Regions from separate parts of the Bacillus sp. F9_6S_D1_P_5 genome, predicted to be linked through region 4. Evidence: riboswitches for the same ligand, from Rfam matches in the RefSeq annotation. Region 4 holds a riboswitch; each other region holds the start of a gene.
What was found. Region 4 has a riboswitch for lysine ahead of lysA (diaminopimelate decarboxylase). Riboswitches for the same ligand answer to the same signal wherever they lie in the genome.
Positions count from the first base shown of each region.

Region 1: it holds a riboswitch for lysine, as region 4 does, so the genes downstream of both, ACUXEY_RS20305 (amino acid permease) here and lysA (diaminopimelate decarboxylase) in region 4, are expected to answer to the same signal.
Region 2: it holds a riboswitch for lysine, as region 4 does, so the genes downstream of both, ACUXEY_RS17475 (amino acid permease) here and lysA (diaminopimelate decarboxylase) in region 4, are expected to answer to the same signal.
Region 3: it holds a riboswitch for lysine, as region 4 does, so the genes downstream of both, ACUXEY_RS10445 (aspartate kinase) here and lysA (diaminopimelate decarboxylase) in region 4, are expected to answer to the same signal.

Region 1 covers NZ_JBTREW010000018.1:22,944-27,391, forward strand. Annotated here, with positions in the region: gene ACUXEY_RS20295 (DNA alkylation repair protein) at 1-316, opposite strand, end outside; gene ACUXEY_RS20300 (iron-sulfur cluster biosynthesis family protein) at 350-655, opposite strand; gene ACUXEY_RS20305 (amino acid permease) at 769-2,235, opposite strand; lysine riboswitch at 2,348-2,540, opposite strand; gene ACUXEY_RS20310 (GNAT family N-acetyltransferase) at 2,927-3,376, shown strand; gene ACUXEY_RS20315 (sulfite exporter TauE/SafE family protein) at 3,416-4,426, opposite strand.
Region 2 covers NZ_JBTREW010000013.1:111,197-115,644, forward strand. Annotated here, with positions in the region: gene ACUXEY_RS17470 (ABC transporter permease) at 1-87, opposite strand, end outside; gene ACUXEY_RS17475 (amino acid permease) at 148-1,572, opposite strand; lysine riboswitch at 1,719-1,905, opposite strand; gene ACUXEY_RS17480 (DUF3626 domain-containing protein) at 2,214-3,305, shown strand; gene gapN (NADP-dependent glyceraldehyde-3-phosphate dehydrogenase) at 3,380-4,448, opposite strand, start outside.
Region 3 covers NZ_JBTREW010000007.1:43,045-47,492, forward strand. Annotated here, with positions in the region: gene ACUXEY_RS10440 (VOC family protein) at 1-293, opposite strand, end outside; gene ACUXEY_RS10445 (aspartate kinase) at 635-1,864, opposite strand; lysine riboswitch at 2,064-2,250, opposite strand; gene ACUXEY_RS10450 (DoxX-like family protein) at 2,442-3,350, shown strand; gene ACUXEY_RS10455 (DUF4166 domain-containing protein) at 3,354-3,965, shown strand; gene ACUXEY_RS10460 (YndJ family protein) at 3,971-4,448, shown strand, end outside.
Region 4 covers NZ_JBTREW010000026.1:1,813-6,260, reverse strand. Annotated here, with positions in the region: gene ACUXEY_RS24125 (phosphoadenylyl-sulfate reductase) at 1-439, opposite strand, end outside; gene ACUXEY_RS24120 (YezD family protein) at 526-669, opposite strand; SAM riboswitch class I at 742-850, opposite strand; gene lysA (diaminopimelate decarboxylase) at 968-2,284, opposite strand; lysine riboswitch at 2,465-2,646, opposite strand; gene ACUXEY_RS24110 (DUF3888 domain-containing protein) at 2,736-3,131, opposite strand; gene ACUXEY_RS24105 (LTA synthase family protein) at 3,380-4,448, shown strand, end outside.

The sequences.
Region 1 (4,448 bases), on a different contig from region 4:
CATATTTTTCAACGTATTTTGCAATAGGCATGTACATATATCCGTTTGTAAATGTACCTACTTCTGTAGTATTTTCTGGTCCCAATGTTTTCAGTAAAATATGGATTGCTTCATTAAAATCTTTTTGTAATGCATGATGTAATTCATCTGCTATTACTTCAATACGCTGCTTTAACTCTAAAGTTTCAACTTTACATGTTACGGAAGATACGAAGTTTCTTTTAGGGAAAGTAGGATCGTGCTTACAAATAGAATCGGCCATATTTTTTGCTGATTCTTCGTTAAATAAAAATTTTAACGGAACATATTTACCCATTTTTTCACCTCATTGGTCAGCTGAAAACAATTTTTATTTTTTAATCGACAACCCATAAACCAAAGTCTCACTCGGAGTCGTAATACTAAAACCAGTCGTCTTATAATCAAGTTTCACCGTATCACCAGTGTAGTCTTTCGTAAATGAATCCATTTGTACGATAAAATCAGCATCTTCATATACAACGTCATCTGCATTATATGTATCCCAAATTAAATCCACATCAACGAAAATACTACAAGAGTTTGTCATTGTTCCTCTAATGCGAATGATTTTTTTGTCTTTACGTTCTAATCTATGTATAGCTGCTTTTGCTTCATCAGTAATGCGAATGTTCATCGTATCCCAACCTTTATTTATATTTCCTTTATTATTGCAAAAACAGGAGCAATAGGGAAGGGAGAAGCATCGGAATAAAAAAAGAGCAAACAAATTTGTTTGCTCTTTTCACTTTATTTCAATTCACATTTATCAAGCGGAATCACTTTTGTTTTCTTCGTAAATTTATATCCTAACCATAGTACTAAGAAGAGTGGTAAACCGATATAAGAAACGAGTACGCCGTTCCAATCAATTGATTCACCCATAAATGCCCCGTAGTTTTGACCTAAAATTACGATGACACAAAGTGCAAATGCGAAGATTGGACCGAATGGGAACCATTTTGCTCTATATGGTAAGTCTTTTAAATCTTTACCTTGTGCGATATATGCTTTACGGAAACGATAATGACTAATTGCGATTCCGACCCATGCGATAAAGCCAGACATTCCAGATGCGTTTAATAACCAAATGTATACAACGCCGTCACCGAATAAAGAAGCAATGAAAGCGATACTACCGACAATTGACGTTGCGATTAATGCGTTAACAGGTACACCGCGGCTGTCTAATTTCCCTAAGAATTTTGGTGCTTTACCTTGGCGAGCTAAGTCCCAAAGCATACGAGTTGATGCATACATACCAGAGTTACCAGCAGATAGTACTGCCGTTAAAATAACAGCGTTCATAACAGAAGCAGCAAAGGCAACGCCCGCTTTTTCAAAAATAAGTGTAAATGGACTTACTGTTACATCGCTTGCAGCAAGGCTTTCAGTCGTATAAGGAATTAATAAACCGATAACGAGAATTGCAAGGATATAGAATAAAAGAATACGCCAAAAGATAGAACGAATTGCTTTCGGAATATTACGCTCTGGATCAGAAGTTTCACCAGCAGCAACTCCTAATAATTCAGTACCTTGGAATGAGAAACCAGCTGCCATAAATACACCGATAATTGCCATGATGCCGCCGTTAAATGGTGCATCTGCAACAGTGAAGTTTTTAAACCCAACGGATTCGCCGCCCATAATTCCGAAAATCATCATAAAGCCGACAATTAAAAAGATAATAATAGTAACTACTTTAATAAGTGCGAACCAATATTCAGATTCACCAAACCCTTTAACAGATAAATAGTTTAAAAGGAAAATAATAGCTAAACATAATCCACTCCAAATGAGGGAAGGGGTATCTGGGAACCAAAATTTCATAATTAATGTTACAGCCGCGAGTTCAGCAGCAATTGTAATTGCCCAGTTATACCAATAGTTCCAGCCAAGTGCAAAGCCAAGGGATGGATCAACAAATTTTGTTGCGTATGTGCTAAAAGATCCCGTAACAGGCATGTAAGCTGCGAGTTCAGCTAAGCTTGTCATTAAAAAGTAAACCATAATTCCAATTGCGGCGTATGCAACTAATGCACCACCAGGCCCAGCTGAATGGATGACACCACCACTGGCAAGAAATAGTCCGGTACCAATTGTACCACCGAGAGAAATCATCGTAAGGTGTCTTGATTTTAAACTACGTTTTAATTCACCTTTTCCTTTTGTAGTTTGTGTTTCAGAGGTAGTTTGATTCGTTGCGCTATTCATGTTCAACACTCCTTTTCTTGTAAGATAGGAAGGAACGGGGGAGAAAAATACAAAAAACCGCCAAAGGAATTTGGCGGAACGTTTCACAAATAACCACCCCATCATACCCTTCCGTTAAGATAGCACCCCACGTTTACACGGTAATTTTGTAAACGTGACAGTTCTGTTCCTTTCGGAGACAGCCCCAGCTCATATTTCCAGAGAAGAAATATAAACTTCGGCAACTTTTCCTTTCAAACGGAGTCGGTGACATTCTCTATGTCTCGTCCGCTTTACTCTTAAAAGTCGCAACCTCTACCTCATCGGATTGATGAGGATTTGATATATTGCTAAGATTTTTAATATATGGCAATTGTAATGACTTTCTGAATATATTGCAAGATATTTTGTTAGGAAAAGTCAAAAAATATCGGTTATTGTATAGGAAACGCTTGCAAAACTCCACCTGAACCTACTGTTATGTAACAAAAAATAAAGAAAGAAATTGTTATACAAATGTTTCGCAAAAAATAATAAAAAACCCTTTAAAAATAAAAGAAAATTCTGAAAATATAATTCGACATAACTATCAAAAGAGGATTATTCCTTAAATTCGTTTCAAAGAATAAGTATAAATCCGACGAATAGAATGAATATTCTTTTTATTTCTGATAAAATTGAAGTATTGTTTAATTGAAAAGGGGAAATCAATATGAAATTAGAAACAGACAGACTCTATATAGTACCGTGTACAGAAGAGAGTATGCAAGTTGCTAACGAGCAAGGATATAACAGTGGTCCGCATATTGTAGGGCATGTAGAAAATGTAAAACAAAATAAGGATTTATTGCCTTGGGGAGCGTGGTATGTCATTCGAAAAGAAGGTGACATCGTTCTAGGTGATATAGGATTTAAAGGGAAACCAAATGAGGAACATACAGTAGAAATTGGTTACGGATTTATTGAGAAATATTGGAATAAAGGGTATGCGACAGAAGCTGTAAGAGAGTTAATAAATTGGGCTTTTCAAACGGAAAAGGTAGAAACGATTATTGCAGAGACACTTTTTGAAAATATTAGCTCGATTCGTGTATTAGAGAAATTACATATGAAGAGAACTGGCACTACAGAAACGATGATTAATTGGAAAATAGAAAAATAAAAAATACCGCTCGAAGTATATCGGGCGGTATTTTTATCGTTATGGTAGCATTTGTTTTTGATCATTCGGATATCCAGCTGTCGGTGCGTTAGAAAGATTGGAATGATTGCGAACAGCAATGAAAATAGAAATAATAACGACAAGACCAACTGCCACGTAAGAAAGTGAAATAATAGTTGGATCCACTTTAAATGTAGTAAGCAGTGTACGAATGTTTGTAAAGATTATAAGGCCACCAACTAATACGCCAAGTAAATGAGAAGGAACGATGCGCACTAGCCATGCAGCAATTGGTGCCGCAACGATACCACCGAGCATGAGAGAAAATACCCAAACCCAACTTACTTGTTCCCATCCAAGTGAAATGAAAAACCCGATTGTTGCAGCGAGTGAAACAGGAAACTCACTCGTATCTACAGATCCGATAACTTTTCTAGCTTCATTTCCTCTTGCTAAAAGTACAGGCGTCGTAATCGGACCCCAGCCACCACCACCAGTTGAATCAACGAATCCAGCAAATAAGCCAAGCGGAACAAGCTGTTTAGCAGACATACGTTTATTTGAAGTAACAATTTGTTTTTGAATGAGGAATCGTAATAAAATATAAACCCCTAAAGTAAATAAAAATACGGAAATGTACGGTTTAATTACATCGCCAGGTAAATTACTTAAAAAACATGCCCCAATAAATGCGCCAATTGCTCCTGGTAATGTAAGTCTGGAAACGGTATATTTATCAACGTTTCCAAATTTGAGATGGGATGCACCAGAAGCGGCGGTTGTAACGACCTCAGCTAAATGAACAGATGCGGAAGCTACAGCCGGTGCGATACCAAACATTAATAATAGCGAGGTAGATGTTACCCCGTACGCCATTCCAAGTGCTCCATCAATCAATTGAGCGAAAAATCCAATAATAGCAAAGACAATTAATTTCTGCATAAAAAATCCCCCTGTAATAATAAATGAAAAAGGCACTTTTCCCGTATGAGAAAAGTGCCTTTGGTTTTTCCAATCAGCAATAATTAAATTTGTTTCATTATAATACATATTAATCGTATAAATCAACTAG
Region 2 (4,448 bases), on a different contig from region 4:
TAAACCGTTAATCATACGTGCAAAGTATGTAATGATATTTTGCATATGTTGTTGGAAGCGACTGCTCCATAGCGATTCGATTGACATGTTTTTCACCTCTTTGTTCTATTATATATGTTTTACAAAAGAAAAAACGAGCAAATTGCGTTATGCAACTTGCCCGTTTTTCTTTTCGTTATTTTTTTTCTGATCACGATTCATTAATGGATAGAATGCAAAGCCGATTACGAATAAACCGATTCCGAGAAGGAATGTTTTTATATCGGCTGCACCCGTTTTAATAACCCATAGTGCGTAGCAAAGTGCGATTACTGCGACTATACCATCTGTAATTCTTGCCCGCATTTCATTTTTATATGTTTCACCAGTTGCGACTAGTTTTAACTGGAAGATTGGTGAAACGAGATATGGAATGAGGTAGGCCAATGTTGATACGGTAATAACGAATGTATAAGCTTCCGCAATTGTTCCTGATAATGTTGAGAATAAGAAAACTTGCGACATAATGTTTGTTAACCGTAATGAGTAAATCGGACTTCCTTTTTTATTCGTTTTCGTGAAGAAGGAAGGGAAGAAACCTTCTTTTGCTGCTTGATATGGTACTTCTGAGCTTAATAAAATCCAACCTAAGATAGAACCGAATAGGGAAGTAAGAGCAAGTAATGCCATCAGTTTCCCGCCGCCATGACCCATTGCAGCGTTTAGTGCGTCTGCTAATGGACGTTCAGAAGCTTGTAATTTATCAACGTGAAGTACACCCATTGTTAAAATTGTAATTCCTAAGTAAATCGCAACTGTAATAAGTAATCCCGCAACTGTTGCACGTTTTACCGTTTTTGGAGAAACAGCACGGTTTGATAAAAGAACCGCTGATTCAATTCCGATAAATGCCCAAAGCGTTGTAAGAGCAGCTAAGTTTACTTGTGAAAGTAGGCCGTGTGATGCACCTGATTTATCGATCATCGGTGTGTACCATTGTCCAAACTTAGAAGCTTCGAATGCAAATAACGTAACGACGATGAATAAAAGGAATCCAGTTACTTTCGTTGTTGTTGCTAAGAAGTTTAGCTTTCCAGCTCCGCTTACACCGTTCGTTAATATAATGTGAGTTCCCCAAAGTAAGATGGAACAAATCGTAAATGTAATTAGTTTTCCGACTTCTATGTTAAAAGAACCGATTGAAAATAGTAGTCGTGTATCTTTCATAATCGGGAAGAAGAGTGATAAATATCCCGCGAAAGATGTAATGATGGCAACGTTACTTGCCCAGTTTGCAACCCAATATCCCCATACCATACTGAAACCAGCCATTTTTTTCTTTTTTGGTGTTGAGAATAAAGCATATGCATGACTTTGTGGTCCTGTCGTTAAATCAGGACGACGAATTGCTAAATTACCGAAAACAAGAGCTAGCATTAAAACACCAAACCCTGTTGTTAACCAAGCTAAAGTGACACCGAGAGGACTTGCTGTTTGTGCTAACGTACTTGGCACCATGAAAATACCAGCGCCAACCATGTTACCGACAACGAAAGCTGTTAGTACCCAAAAGCCCCATTTTTTTTGTTGCATAGAAAATACCTCCAAAGTTAGTATAACCAAGTCAAGCGAGGAGATATGTATGTCTTCTTAGTAGAGAAGAGAAGTCCCAAACAAAACAAAAAAAGCACGTAATTTGCCGCTACATGCTTTCTATCTTATAAGAAACCCACGACATACCTCTCGATAGCTCTCCACAAACGAAACGTTTCGTTTGTGACAGTTCTGCACTTATTAAATGCAGACCCAGCAAGTGTGCATGGTGGACACGACTTACTTCGGCAATCATTCCTTTCTCATTCCTTCATCAATGCCACTACATCTCCTGAAATGATACTCTTAATGACTGCAACCTCTACCTCACCGAGATACGAATGAGGATTTAAATATTAAATTAACGTCTTTAAGAGTAACAAATGAATTTTTATACGTCAATGGATATATTAATAATCAGATTATAGAGAAGAGTTTGTGATTAAAAAGGGGTTAGGAAGGGCTATAGCGTTTATTCGTTATGCAGAAGAAATAGCGACAGAGTGAAGCACAAAGAATTTTGTCTGAAAATCTTAATCCGAAGCATCGGTTTTTTTAACAGGCTTTGTTTCATAAGAAGGAAAGAATAAGCTTTTCATTGAAATGATTAAGGTCATTTTAATGAAAGGAGAGGTTTGATTATGGAATTATCAAGATCTCAATTATTTGCTTTACAGTATATTTCAAAATATGCAGAGAACGAAAAACGTGAGGCTAAAGCAACAATTAATCATATACTTAAAATGTCTAATATTACAGATGAAATGTTTGAAGAAGCTGTCGTTCATTTAAAATCAAATGCGAGGATTGCTTTACACTTTCATCCAGATAGATTAGATTCGAACATGAAAAATATTGCTGAAGCACTGTTTGAGCAAGGAATATATAAAAGTCAGTTTGAAACATTGCTATCTAATGGAAGTGTGTCTGCTTATCCGGGTGGTGAACGTGACCTTTGGGAACAGAGAATATTTGGAGGCGCATATCAATTGGAAGGCGTAACGAATAATGAACGGCCCAAATATGGGGCGCTAAATTTAATGTTACATCCAGATGGGCCTGCCCCGCGCTTTGGATCATGTTATTTTCTCTTATCTCCAAAAGTTTCTTATCGCTCTACATATACGTATTTAGATTCGCATCAAGATCCAAAAGAAAAGGGTACTTATGAAGAGTTTGACATGATTTTAGCTGCTCTTTTGGAAGAGACATTCGTAAGAGATTTTGCAATTGGTGAAGGGAATTTGACTCCAACAAGATTCATTCATCATTTACTAGCTAACCTGGAAAGGCCGTTTATAGATTTCGTAAACAAAGAGTCAGCCCGTAATCTTAATCATTATATTGAAGCACAGATTCATGGAAATATTTCTCTTAAAGAAGACGTAGAAGTGCTTGTTGTAGATCCTTCATTTAAGGGGACGAATGTAGGTAGAAATTTAGAAGAAATTTGTTTGAAGTATTCTATTGATTTGTATTGGCACAAAGGTTTTGTACTTATGGTAGATGAAGTTCCGGTGGATTTTAGAGGTTCAAAAATGCCATCTTTGGCAAGACGTATTGCACGAAATAATTGTATTGATGCACATATAATTGGTTCTGCTGTAGTGGATTTGAAAAGTAATCCACTATCGTGGAGTGATCGCGGAACATATGAAGAGGTGCTTCAGGAATTAAAGTTATTATGGCATGTTTTAGTTCGATTTGGAAAACCAAATCGGAACTTGAAATAAATACGCCATTATTTTTGGAAGCATGTATTTAAAAAGAAGCTGATCTAAAACTAGATCAGCTTCTACATATAAGATTAAACTAAGTTTAATACAGTTACTTTTTCACGTGTCATAGACTCAAGGCTCTTACGAATACCTTGTGCGCCCATACCTGAACCTTTTACACCGATGAATGGGAAGTGGTCAGGGCCGCGCTCTGTGCGTCCGTTAATTTGAACAGAACCAGTTTCGATTTTGTTAGCAATTGCAAATGCTTTGTTAATGTCTTTTGTGAAGACACTTGCTTGTAAGCCGAACTCTGATTTGTTAGCAATCTCAATTGCTTGCTCATCTGAAGAAACACGGATGATTGGAAGGATTGGGCCGAATGGCTCTTCCCAAGCAACTTTCATTTCTTCTGTTACGTGGTCGATTAATGTTGGGTAAATTAAGTTACGCTCACGTTTGTTACCGATAACGATTGTAGCACCTTTTTCAACAGCATCGTCAACTAAACCTTGAACGAAGTCAGCAGACTTGTCGTCGATTAATGGAACGATTGTGCTGTCTTGTTCTGGAGATCCAACTGATAGTTCAGCTACTTGCGCTTTTAATAAGCTAACAAGCTCGTCTGCTACGTTTTCGTGTACAAGTACACGTTTAATAGCTGTACAACGTTGACCAGAGTAAGAGAATGCACCGCTTACGATATGGTTTGCAGCATCTTGTAAGTCAGCATCTTCACGAACGATACCAGGGTCTTTACCACCAAGTTCTAATACAAGTGGAATCATTGCAGCTTTTTTCGCTAAATGTTTACCTGTGTTTGTACCGCCTGTGAACGATACCATATTGATGCCTTCGTGCTCTACTAAGTAGTCACCAATTACAGAACCGCGTCCTGTCGCTACGTTTACAAGACCTTTTGGAAGACCGGCTTTATGAAGTGCTTCCACCATTTTAATACCACTAATTGCACCTTGAGTTGCTGGTTTGAAAATAACAGCGTTACCCATAATTAATGCTGGTGCAAGTTTTGCAGCAGATAAGTTTACTGGGTAGTTAAATGGTGCGATTGCCAATACAACACCAAGTGGTGCGCGTTGGATGATCGCAAGTTTCGATTTCGTTCCGCCAGGGAAGCTATCGCCCATCATGCTTTCT
Region 3 (4,448 bases), on a different contig from region 4:
AACATGACGCGTAAATAACCGAGGGAATTTACAGGAGCTGTCCGATGATCTGCAATAGTAGGTGGTGTGAGAAATCGTGAAAGTTCAATTCGGCTATGGCCATCTGGGGTTACCATCATAGCAATTTCTACGCACTGAGAACCGAGTCCTGTTACGCGACCAGCCCATTCACCTTCGACAGTAGCTCGCCCTTCGAGTTTTAATCCAATCTCCTCGAAGAAAGAGATTGCGTTATCAAGTGATTCTACAACGATGCTGACATTGTCCATTCTTAGTAATCTGTTGCTTGCCATAGTCTGTATCTCCTTATATGTATAAATTTATTATCTAACTATCTTTGTAATTATACAAAATTCCGTCTAAACAAAAAACACCTTGTCACAGTGTATGAAAATGTGAAAAGGTGTTTTCGGGTATAGCATATAATATCTTGTTAACGAACAAGACGTCGTAAACCCTCTATGATATAAATATGCGCGAACTTATTATGTTCAAGTAGTTTCAAGAATTTGATACTGTAATTGCTATTCACTAAAAGAACTTCGACTTTCCAACAAAATAGTCCTACCCTGTTTCTATTTATATAGGAAGAAAATAGATTCATATAATTTGTTTTAAGTTTTACTAGTGGAAATTAACTCATCTGCACTAAAGGCTCAATTTTCGCCATAAATGATTGATGCAGCGCTTCAACACCTGTTACTAAATGAAGACGGTCAATAACGACAGACACTTTAATTTCTGATGTACTTACCATTTTAATATGAATATTTTCTTCTTTTAAAGTAGTGAACATATTCGCAGCAACACCAGGATTAGAGACCATACCAGATCCTACAATTGATACTTTTGCTAAATGATTTTCATATTCTACAGATTCATAGTGAAGTGTTTCTTGATTTTGTTCTAATACCTCTAATGTTTCTTTTAAATCATTAGAATGGATTGAGAAGGAGAGATGAACAGTTCCTTCATTTGTAATACTTTGAATGATGATGTCTACATTAATATGTGCCGCTGCTAATGTAGAGAAAACTGTTGAAAGTGCACCTTGTTCCAATCCTTTCATTGTGACGCGTGTAATATTATCTTCAAATGCAATACCTTTAACGATTGATTGTTGTTCCATGTTACATTCTCCTTTTACAATTGTTCCGTTTTCTTGTTCCATACTTGAGCGAACTTCTAAAATGACATTATGATTTTTAGCAAACTCAACAGCACGCGGGTGTAATACACCAGCACCGAGGTTTGCAAGTTCTAACATTTCGTCATAAGAAATTGCATCTAATTTATAAGCATCTTTTACAACTCGTGGATCTGTCGTATATACGCCGGTCACATCTGTGTAAATATCACATTTTTTTGCTTTCAGTGCAGCAGCTAATGCAACAGCAGTCGTATCAGAACCACCGCGTCCAAGCGTTGTAATTTCATGATTTTCACTCATTCCTTGGAATCCAGCTACAATAACGATCGTACCTTCAGTAAGATAAGATTGAATTCGATCTGTCTGAATATCAGTAATCCGTGCACTACTATGTACAGATTCTGTTGTAATACCAGCTTGCCATCCTGTTAATGAAATTGCGTTATAACCTTTTGCTTGTAGTGCCATCGTTAATAATGAAATAGTCACTTGCTCTCCTGTTGATAGAAGCATATCCATTTCGCGTTTACTTGGATTTTCTGTAATAGCGTTAGCAAGTGCGACAAGTTCATCTGTACTTTTTCCCATTGCTGAAACGACAGAGACGATACTATGTCCTCGTTCATATTCTTCAATAATTAAATTTGCTACATGTTGAATACGCTCAACACTTCCAACAGAAGTGCCACCAAATTTTTGTACAATCGTTTCCATTACGAATTCCTTCTTTCATCCATTTTTAAGAATAGATCAGGACATATATTAATCCCAATATTCCTGTAGTTACCAGAGAAAAACAAAAAACACCATCTCAAATAAGTGAGGATGGTGCTGTTACAGGAAAAGGGAAACAGAAAACGGAGCTAATAAAAAAACCGCCAAAAAAGGAATATCATAAAAATGATATCTCTTTTTTGTAGATAGCTCTTCATACGTACACGTCTGTACATATGACAGTTCTGTTTCTATTCGAAAACAGCCCCAATCGATAAATGCAGAGAAAATTATCGATTTCGGCAATACTTCCTTTCATCTAATTTCATAGACATCTCTGTGTCTCCATTAGAATACTCATAAGTATCGCAACCTCTATCTCACGTTTTAGGCGAGAGTGTTTGATTTATGAAGTTGTTGGTAACATTTGTTTTATAATAATTTAAATTTTTCGGGGAATCAAGTGTTTTGTATAAATTTTAAAAATTCTTTCTTTTATAAAGGGAGTTTGTGAAAAATGTAGCAAAATAAATTCATTGCATGTACATTAAAATTATAGTGCATTGGAGGTGGAAGAATGAAGAGGAAAAAGCCTATTTATGTTTCGGCAGAAATGAACACAACAATGGAGAAATTATGGGAATACACGCAAGAACCACGTATACATACAGAATGGGATGCCCGCTTTACTGAAATTTCGTATTTAGAGAAAAAAGAAGGAGAACCACAGAAGTTTTTATATAAAACAAAAATCGGATTTGGACTTGAAATAGCTGGTGAAGGGGAATCGATAGGTGAAATAAGAAAAGAAACGGGAGAACGTATTTCTTCTTTAAAATTTTGGACGGATAATAGATTATCTCTTATTCAAACAGGGCGTGGTTATTGGAAGTATACACCGCGTAAAGAACACATTCATTTTGAGACGCAATATGATTATGATACGAGGTTTGGTCGTATAGGGAATGTAATAGATTTCTATATATTTCGGCCGTTATTAGGCTGGGCGACTGCTTGGAGTTTTGATGCTTTAAAGTTATGGTTAGAAAAGGGACTCCATCCAAGGTTACTAATTAGAAGAACAATGACATATTGGCTCGTATGTTTTTTTATTGCTTTTGTATGGATGTATCAAGGGATAGTGCCGAAACTAGTGTTTACTCATTCAGAAGAAGTAAAAATGTTGTCTGTGATAATTGGTTCAACTGCGCATAGTATTTTTCTAGTTAAAATAATTGGATTACTAGAAATTATTTTTGGTGTCCTATGGCTGTTGCCATTTCAAAAACGAAAAGTATTTATCGTACATATTTTTATGTTAATAGCTTTAACGATAGCGGCAGGATTTACGAATGTCGCAAGCTTTACAGAGCCGTTTAATCCAATTACATTAAACGTTCTACTAATGGGGTTATCAATTGTCGGTTATATAAATAGTGCGAATTTGCCAAGTGCAAAAAATTGCAAGAGGAAAAGAAAGGAATAATGTATGGCTAATATGTATGAAAGACTATTAGGGGATTCTTATACAAAACTTCATCCGAAATTACAGAAACGCTATGAAATTACGGAAGAAAATAGCTTTACTGGAGAAGGAAATATGGATGAAATTTACGGAGGTTCTTTTTTCGTAAAATTGATATTAAAAATTGCATCGAAGTTTAGAATGTTTTTCTCTGAGCGGGGGAAGGAAGTGCCATTTACAATACATAATACCGCTGAGCGAGATGAAAATGGAAATGAATTTGTACGATGGAATCGTACTTTTTATTTTCAAAATAAAAAAAGATATTTTAACGCTGTTATGCAGTGGGATGAAGAGAATAATGAAATTGTGGATTATTTTGGTGAACCACACATACTTGTTTCTACTCTGAATTTTCATATTGATGAAGTGGGGGCAATGCATATTTCTTCAAAGAAACAATGGTTTTACATGTTTGGAAGAAAAGTCCCGTTGCCTAGATTCTTATATGGAGAGGCCGACATTGTAGAAAGTTATGATGAAACAAGGCAATGCTTTCGAATTCATGTACAAGTACGAAATCCGTTAATTGGTTCATTATTTTCATATAAGGGGACATTTGTGGAAAGGAAATAAATGATATGAAAAATATAATAGTTGGACTTGCTTGTTATATTATTTTTCTAATATGTGAGTGGTCAAATGTAAACCCAGTTGAAGCAATTATTTTATTATCTATTTTGTTATTTATACCGATGTCATTTTGCATCATTGATAAGAAAACAAGAAATGGATCATATATGTTTTTTTATAAATTTATATCGTTGTTATATCCAATCGCAGCAATTAGTGCAATGTTAGCTTTCGTAACAAACCACTATTTTTTTGCGTTACTTTGGTTTGTATATACAGGAATTGTTACATTATTTGGTGTGAGTAGATTACTAGAAAGAGGATGGAAACCGCTAGAAGAGACAGCTATCGATAGTGCGTTTATATATTTGTTTTTAGGTGGTTTTTGGTTTTTTGCTTCTGTATCAAAACTCTCCATTATGCACTTTAGTTCTGACATTGTTTTACTCACAGCTGCACATTTTCATTATTCGGCATTTCTATTGC
Region 4 (4,448 bases):
GTTCCCTCCTTAAGCCCGATATCCACGCTTTTTCTGCTGCTAATGATTTTTCTAACGGTAAAATTTTTCTAATTTTACAACAGAGATTCGGATTACTTTCCCATAATTTCTCACCATGCAACTTCGCTTGTTCATCAAGTGTAAGTTCCGGCTGTTGTTCTATAATATTTAATGAAGGAAATCGTCTCCGCACTTTTTGAATTAATTCATACGTTTCTTGAAAATGAACATTTGTATCTAAAAATACAACTTTAGCAGATGGATTTACTTGGTTTATAAGATGCAGTAGTACCATCCCTTCCACTCCGAAGCTACATGCGTATACAATTTCACTTTTGTATTCTTTATAAGCCCAACTTAATACAGATAGCGCGCCTTTCGTTTCATCTTCTTCTGAAAATGAAATGTTATTTTCTTCCCACGTTTCATACGTCAACATGTTCTTTCCCCCTGTAAAAGCAAAAAGACGGTTTTAACCTAATGATATAGGTTAAAACCGCCTCTAGTTTTTCTAGTCAGCGCTTTTTACTTTAAACGTACTTTTTCACTTTTCTCTAATTGAATGACTTTCCCATCTTGCACAACAATTGTAATTGAACCATATTTCATATCAGCAAGCATCGCTTGAATTCTCTCAGATACTTCCTCAAAATGTTCCCGTACGCTCACGCGAACAGCCCCCCTTTTTATTCATAAAAAAAATCTTTCCCATTTCGAAAAGACTGTTCGGTAATATATTTTACCTTATCTTTCAAAATGGATTCCATTTTGCTGGAGTTAGCACCTTGCTTTCTATAAGCAGGTTGCCGAGCTTCGTCGGGCCAGTTCCCTCCGCTTCTCTTGATAAGCTTTGTATTTGTATTTTATCACAATTCAGATTTTTTTCAATCCTAGTTTTCCGATATATTTTAATTATTTTATTTTACAAAAAAGGAATTGCCCATCCGAACAACTCCTTTTCCCCTATTTAAACCAGTTCTTTAATACGTATGCGATCGTTCCCAATGATATTTTCATATGTTTCGCGCTCTACAACAATTTGTGATGTGCCGCCTTTCGCGAAGACGACAGCTGGTCTACGAATCCTGTTATAATTATTCGCCATCGAGTACCCGTATGCCCCTGTACAAGAAATTGCTAATAAATCAGCAGTAGCAACTTTCGGTAAAGTGATATCCCAAATTAACATATCTCCACTCTCACAACATTTTCCTGCAATCGAAACAACTTCCTCGTTCTCATCGTTCCCTCGATTCGCTAACATCGCTTCATAACGAGCGTTATATAAAGCAGGTCTTAAATTATCAGTCATCCCACCATCCACTGATACATACTTCCGAATACCAGGAATGTCTTTCACAGATCCGACTGTATAAAGTGTCGTTCCAGCATCTCCTACAATGCTACGACCTGGTTCAACCCATATTTCTGGCAATGGATAATTACATACTGTAAATTGTTCTCTCACTGCACTTGTTACAGCTCGCACATATGTCTCAAGAGTTAATGGTGTATCTGACTCTGTGTAACGTATTCCAAATCCCCCGCCTACATTTAACACTTTTACTACATAGTTTGTTTGCTCTCTCACTTCTTCTAAAAATTGGCGAAGAACTTCAATTGCTCGAACAAAACCAGCTGTTTCAAATATTTGCGACCCAATATGTGAATGGATCCCTAGCACGTTATAATTTGATTTTTGTAAAGCAAGTTCAATTGCTTGCATCGCTTGACCATTTGACACGCCAAATCCAAATTTCGAATCATCTTGACCTGTTGTAATATATTCATGTGTGTGCGCCTCTACTCCAGGCGTTACACGAATTAATATGTTCACAAATTTCCCATGTTGCACTGCTAAATCATGCAAAATCTCTAATTCTAAGAAATTATCTACGACAAAACAACCAATATTCGCCTGAAGAGCCATCACAATTTCTTCATCTGTTTTATTATTGCCATGAAAATGAATACGCGATGCCGGAAATCCTGCTTGAAGCGCAGTATATAATTCCCCTCCAGAAACAACATCTAATGACATATTCTCTTCACGAGCCACTCGGCACATCTCCATGCACAAGAACGCCTTGCTTGCATATGCTACTTGGTAAGTGAAACCACTTTCTTTAAAAGCACGATGAAACGCGCGGCACTTTCCTCGAATAGACTCTTCATCGTATACATAAAGTGGTGTTCCATATTGTTTTGCTAGCTGCGTCGTATCGCACCCTCCAATTTCTAAGTGTCCTTGCCCATTGATTCGGCTTGTGCCGTGTAAATACATTTGAATTCCTCCCTTATTTCCTCTAAAACTCATAACCCCAATCTTCTATTCATTGCAGCACGCTTTTAGATAGACAAAAAACGCGCGGAACAATGTTCACACGCGTTTCTTATTAGGAAAAATATATATTGAAAAAATAAACGAGTTGTTATCTCCTCAAAATAAGAAACCGCATCAACATCTCCAAATAGCTCTCCATAAAATAAATCTTATGACAGTACTACATTTATTCAATGCAGTCCCAATATATGAATAAGATGGTTATTCTTATATTTCGGCAATAGTCCCTTTCAACCTATGATCACAGATTCCATTAAATCTCCCATAGCTTACTCTTTCCTATCGCGGCCTCTACCTTTGAGAGTAGATGAGGTAAGTCTATTTAATTTTCAAACATCTAATTGTTGTTATTAACAATACCAAAGGAACATTTTATTTGTCAAATAATTTTTTATATTGTTTTTTTACAGTTTAATTTCGTATCATTTGGTAAGCGCTTTACTATTATCTTTGTTACTTCCCATTCGCCCTCTTCATTATTAAATGTAATCGTTACCTTCTCAAATGGTGGAACAATTTTCCCACCAACCTGCTCATACTTCGTCACTTCAATACTCGCTTGAAATAAATATGTACCGCTATACACTTTTTTTAAACTGATAATTTTAGGACATTGATAAGGTTTTAAACTCCCATATTGTTTTTCAATTGCTTTATTTATTTTCGGAAATAAGACAGAATAAAGGGCATCTTCCATAAGAGGTGCATCATATTGGGCTACCGACACACTCGGTGAAGCAAAAAGTATAACACTACTACATACTATAAAATACAATAACTTTCGCATTATAACCTCCTTACACGATTCTTTCTGCGTACGACAATAATCATATATAGAAACTCCGTTTTATTGTCTCCTACTGCCCTTTTTCTACTCAATTATTATAAAAAAGCCCACAACTCTCTTTTATTTTCGTATAATGATACTCATAGTATAATAAACATAATAACAAAGGACTGTTCGTATATATAAAATGAGGCGCTAATTAAATCGGCTCACAAGAACTGTCATGCTTTTTAGGAGAGGAGTATATTATGCTACAACGTCTGTTTCCAAAACTGCGATTTGCACTCGTTGCAGTCGTTTTATTATGGATAAAAACATATATTGTGTACAAGCTAGCATTCGATATTAAAATTGATAATTTCTTTGAAGAATTTATGCTTTTTATTAATCCACTAGCTGCGTTACTTTTATTTTTTGGTTTTGCTTTGTTTGCATCTAAACACCGAAACCGCATTATAGTTGGAATTAGTTTTATACTATCATTCATTTTATTTGGAAATGCAATGTTTTATGGGTTTTATAACGATTTCGTTACGTTCCCAGTATTATTTCAAACAAATAATATGGCTGATTTAGGGACAAGTATAAAAGAACTCTTTACGTATAAAACATTACTGTTATTTGCAGACGCGATTATTTTAATGTTTCTTTCGCGTAAATTCCCGGCATTTTGCGACAAGACGCCACTTTCTCGCTCTGAGAAGCGAACTTTCTTTAGCGGTGTAACAGCTCTACTAGCATTACAAATTGTTATTTCAGTTATTTATAAACCACAAATGTTCTCACGTTCATTTGATCGTCAAACTGTCGTGAAAAATTTAGGTTTATACACATATCATCTATTCGATATTACACTTCAATCTAAATCTTCAGCTGAACGTGTATTTGCAAGTGGTGACGGGTTCTCTGAAATTAAAAACTATACAGACTCAAAAGATAAGCAAGTTGATAAAAACTTATTTGGAGCTGCAAAAGGTAAAAATGTCATTTTGATTTCCATGGAATCTACACAAAGTTTTGTTATTAATAAAAAAATAAATGGAAAAGAAATCACTCCATTTTTAAACGAATTTATTAAAGATAGTTTTTATTTCGATAACTTCTATCATCAAACAGGACAAGGTAAAACTTCTGATGCTGAATTTATCGTTGAAAATTCACTTTATCCGTTAGACCGCGGTTCTGTATTCTTTACTCACGCAACAAATGAATATACAGCTACACCAGAACAGTTAAAGAAATACGGATATTCTTCTGCTGTCTTCCATTCAAACGATAAAACATTTTGGAATCGTGATGTAATGTATCCTGCACTTG